Regions from separate parts of the Acidiphilium sp. 20-67-58 genome, predicted to be linked through region 1. Evidence: predicted binding sites of a transcription regulator. Region 1 holds the regulator's gene; the other holds the start of a gene.

Region 1 (2,396 bases):
ACACATGATCGAAGCCGATCGATCGGTAGTAGTTCAGCCACTCGACGATGAATGGCGACTCCCAGCGCGCACAGGCGACAACGGAAAATCTGTATCTTGCCATGTTGGATCAAAAATTTTTGAAATAAAAACGAGAACAATGAAGATAACGGGCGAAGAAATCGTATCCTGTCGTAGTTTAGAACGCTTTCCGATCCGTTCGGATCGGATGTCGTGCTCTACCATATTTGGAAACAGAGCATCTTTATTCGATCATATGACTCCATCTGATCGGATGATGCTCTATTGTCCGAGCAACCCCGCAAGCATCGATGGCGGCAGGGTGACCTGCGAATAGCCGGCGGGCGGCGCGAAATCGCTCGCCGGTTGCGGGGCAAGGCGCAAGGACAGCGCCTCGACGCTCACATGCCCGTGTGTGTCGCCACCCGCGGCGGCGAGGGCGAAGCCATCCGGTGTCAGGCAGGCGGTGCCCGAGGCGTTGCGCCGCAGGACGAGGTAGCGGGTGCAGCGCATGCCGGCGATGGTTGCCGGCCCCAGCGGGGTGAAATGCGCGCCCTGCATCGCCATCACCCGCGCCATGGCGCCGGCAACGCCAGGAACGTTCACCAGCGCGTGCATCTGCGTCAGCACGAGCTGGGCCCGCCCGTCGTGAAGGTCGAGCAGGACGGTCATCGGCATCGGCGTGCCGGACAGGCTGGTCGCTCGCACCAGGCCGTCAGCCGCATCGAACCGCACCGCCCAGGTCTGCGCGGGGCGGCCGGGCTGGCTCACCCGATAGACCGCGCGCGCATCGCGCACGGGGATGACGCGCGGCGCTGCCTGTGCGAGGGCCGGCAGGAGCAGCAGCCCGAAAGCCGCCGCCGCATTGCGCTTGAAGCCGCCACGCGGCAGCCGTTTCCCAATTCGCCTCATCCCAGCAGCCTCCCGATCACCCGCGCGGTATAGTCCACCACCGGGATGATGCGCCCATAATTGATCCGCGTCGGCCCGATCACGCCGATCGCGCCCACGATGCGGTCGTCGCGCGAGCGCGCCGGGGCGACGACCATCGACATGCCGGAGGCGCCGAACAGCCCGCTTTCGGCGCCGATGAAGATGCGCACACCGTCGGACCGCTCGGCGAGATCGAGCAGCTTCAGCATCGTCTCCTGCGCTTCCAGACGCTCGAAGAGCTGCTGGACGGAGGCGAGTTTTTCCAGTTGGTCGACATCGGCGAGCAGCCGCGCCTGGCCGCGCACGATCAGCGAGCCGCCCCTGCCCTCGGCCGACCAGGTCGCGAGACCGGCCTCGACGATACCGGCGGCGAGATCGTCCAGCGCCGAGCGGTCGGCCTTCATGTCATCGGCGACGCGAACCCGCAATTCGCCAAGCGACAGGCCGGAGAGCTGGGCATTGAGGTAGTTGCTCGCCTCCTGCAGCGTCGAGGGCGGCACGCCGGGCGGCGTTTCGATCACCCGGTTCTCGACCTGGCCATCCGCCGAGACGAGCACGACGAGGGCACGGCCGGAACTCAGCGGCACGAATTCGATATGCTTCACCGCCCCTTCCGATTTCGGCGCCAGCACGATCCCCGCCGCCTGCGACAGGCCCGAGAGCAGGGCGGAGGCCTCGGTCAGCGTGTCCTGGATCGACCGGCCGGACTGGGCGAGTGCGGCCTCGATCCGCTCGCGCTCCTCGTCCGACAATTCGCCGAAATGCAGCAACCCGTCGACGAACAGGCGCAAGCCGCGCTCGGTGGGCAGTCGTCCGGCCGAGATATGCGGCGAGAACAGCAGCCCGGCATCGGTCAGGTCTGCCATCACGTTGCGGATCGTCGCCGGCGACAGGCCCATCGGCAGCAGGCGCGAGAGCGTGCGGCTGCCCACCGGCTCGCCGGTCTCGACATATTGTTCAACGATTTCGCGCAGCACCGCGGCGGAGCGTTCATCGAGCCCCGGCGGCAGGCGCATCGGCCCGATCGCCGGCTTCGGCCGACCGGTGCGGGCGGAGGAACGCTTGGATGTCTGGTCCATGGCGCCAGAGTCGGGTATCGCGGGGCGAAAATCAAGCGACACGTTTTTCCGACAGGAGTGGACCGATGCCCGAAATCAAGAGACCGAGCGGCCGCGCGGCCGATGCGCTGCGCCAGGTGGAGATCGTCACCGGCTTCTCCCACCATGCCGAAGGCTCGGCACTGATCCGCATGGGCGGCACCGAGGTGCTGTGCGCGGCGAGCGTGGAGGGCCGGGTGCCGGGCTTCCTGCGCGGTGCCGGCCAGGGCTGGGTGACGGCGGAATACGGCATGCTGCCGCGCGCGACCCACACCCGCGGCGACCGCGAGGCGACGCGCGGCAAGCAATCCGGCCGCACGCAGGAAATCCAGCGGCTGATCGGCCGCTCGCTGCGCGCGGTGATCG
Region 2 (2,396 bases), on a different contig from region 1:
GATCCATCGGGTTCATGCCGGCGGCAACCGCCTTCGCACCCTCGCGGACGATCGCCTGGGCGAGGACGGTCGCGGTGGTGGTGCCGTCACCGGCGAGGTCGTTGGTCTTCGAGGCCACTTCGCGCACCATCTGCGCGCCCATGTTCTCGAACTTGTCGGCGAGTTCGATTTCCTTCGCGACCGTCACACCGTCCTTGGTGATGCGGGGCGAACCGAAGCTCTTCTCGATGACGACGTTGCGGCCCTTGGGGCCGAGGGTGACCTTCACCGCGTTGGCGAGGAGGTCGACACCGCGAATGAGGCGCTCGCGGGCGTCGGCCCCGAAACGGACGTCTTTAGCAGCCATGAGTAATTTCCTTTATACGATATCGGAGGGGAAACCGGGGGTGATCAGGCGGCCTTCTTCTTGGAAGCCGTACCCTCGATGATGCCCATGATGTCGGATTCCTTCATGATCAGCAGCTCTTCACCGTCGATCTTGACCTCGGTGCCCGACCACTTGCCGAACAGGATGCGGTCGCCGGCCTTGACGTCGAGCGCGACGATGGCGCCGGTCTCGTTACGGGCGCCCGGGCCGACGGCGATGACTTCGCCTTCCATCGGCTTTTCCTTGGCGGTGTCGGGGATGATGATGCCGCCGGCGGTCTTTTCCTCGGCATTCAGCCGGCGAACGACCACCCGGTCGTGCAGGGGACGGAATTTCATGTGGCTCGCTCCTGACTTCAGAAGTCTGTTGCAACAGTATCGGGCTCAGCAGCGCCGGCCCTTTCGATAGGCACCGGATGCTTGCTAGCACTCTCTCCGGGAGAGTGCCAAAGGGATAGGGTTACGGGCGGAGGATGTCAAGCCCGGCAGCACTTGCCCATGATGAGTGCTAAAGTATTGATAAGAAATATTTTTCTTGCCAAACCCCGGGGCTGTCATGGCATCGTCATGGTCTGGAGGAGCGGACTGCCACGGCCCGCCAATGACAGCGCGACGGAGACAGACCATGATGATGAGCCGACAGCTCGAGGGATACCGGCTGACAACCGCGGAGATTCTCTACCACCTGCCCGACCATCCGGGCGTTCTGCAGAGTTACGTTTGGCAGGACCTCGATATCGCGCCGCGCTATCCGGTGCTGCACCAGTTCCTCGATTTCTGGAGCCGGCAGATCGAGGGCAGGCTGCATTCGGTGCGGGTGGGCACCGCCGCGCTGATCACGCCCGGGGAGATGCGCAGCCCGCATATGTTCCAGCTTCACTGAGGGGCAGGTGCGCGCCGCGCGGCGGACTGCGGCGAGCGTGGCGCCGAGGTAACACAATTACCGGAATTGCAGCCCTGCGGTGCGGTTAAGGATACGTTCAGTCATCCATGCGATAACATGCGTGGCGCAAGGGTGACTGTGATGGCGGGCGTGACGCGACAATTTCTCCTCGTTCTGGGTGTGGCGCTGGGCGTTGCGTCGTCGGTCGTCGCTGCCCGCGCCGACGGGGTGAACCCGGCGATCGTGGCGAGCGAGACCAGGATCTCGCTCGGGGTGACGGCGAGCGGATATACCTATCGCGAGAGTGGCGGGATCGATCGGGAAAGCGGCGTGCTGCCCGGGTTCAGCGCCGGAGTCTCGCGGCTCGGGCCGGCGTTCGGGCTGCCCGATATCTATACCGGCGTCGTGTATGATTTCTCGGGCGGGGCGCTCGGATATCAGGGATATCTCCAGGGTGGCGCCGGCGTGCCGCGACCCTATGACCAGTCGGACAGCGCGCGGTTCAATCATGTCGAGGTGCAGCTTGGCACCGCGGTGCCGCTGGGCCGGGCGACGAGCGTGATCCCCTTCGTCGCGCTCGGGTATCAGAGCTGGTCGCGCAATATTGGCGGCAGCGGCGGGTATGGCAGTTTCTATCACGCGGTGCTGGCGGGGGTTGGCGCGAAACTCGACTACGCGGCCTCGGGGCGGCTCGTGCTCTCGGCGGCGGCCGAGGGCCTGGCCGTGCTGGGCGGCGGGGTTTCAACCCCGGCGCTCGGCCTTTCGGGCGGGTTCGGCGCCAGCGGCGAGGAGGAAGTGAGGCTGGGCGCGGACTGGCGGCTCGACGATGTCTGGCACGCCTTCGCCGGGCTGGAGATGCGGCATTTCAACTATGCCGGGACGAAACCCGCCAACGGGGTCTACGAGCCGACGAGTGGAACCTTTGCCGCCCGCGGCGAAATGGGTGTGACGTTCGGCTTCCGGTGAGCCGGCGCCAGCGCCGCGAATGTACTGGCCACAAAAAATTCTAACATAGAGTTTTTCTTCTTTCCCACCCGCCCCGCTTTGGGCTATCCCTGCCGTCATGATGCGGTTCTGTGCGCGGCGCGGTGGATGAGGCGCTGTGGCGGGACAGATGCAGGACCGGAACCGGCTTCGGAGTTCCGGC

The links. The regulator HrcA, encoded in region 1, represses chaperone genes, less so after heat shock. The targets are predictions, from matches to a motif close to GTTNGCACTCNCNNNNNGNGAGTGCNAAC.
Region 2: groES (co-chaperone GroES) is a predicted target of HrcA. The motif match lies at 789-817, and genes of this name have one in related genera.

Annotation. Positions count from the first base shown of each region.
Region 1 covers NZ_NCAS01000014.1:34,110-36,505, forward strand. The annotation lists gene B7Z76_RS07435 (glycosyltransferase family 2 protein) at 1-103, opposite strand, end outside; gene B7Z76_RS07440 (hypothetical protein) at 283-912, opposite strand; gene hrcA (heat-inducible transcriptional repressor HrcA) at 909-2,012, opposite strand; gene rph (ribonuclease PH) at 2,078-2,396, shown strand, end outside.
Region 2 covers NZ_NCAS01000011.1:108,309-110,704, forward strand. The annotation lists gene groL (chaperonin GroEL) at 1-346, opposite strand, end outside; gene groES (co-chaperone GroES) at 391-705, opposite strand; gene B7Z76_RS06115 (usg protein) at 923-1,249, shown strand; gene B7Z76_RS06120 (hypothetical protein) at 1,391-2,215, shown strand.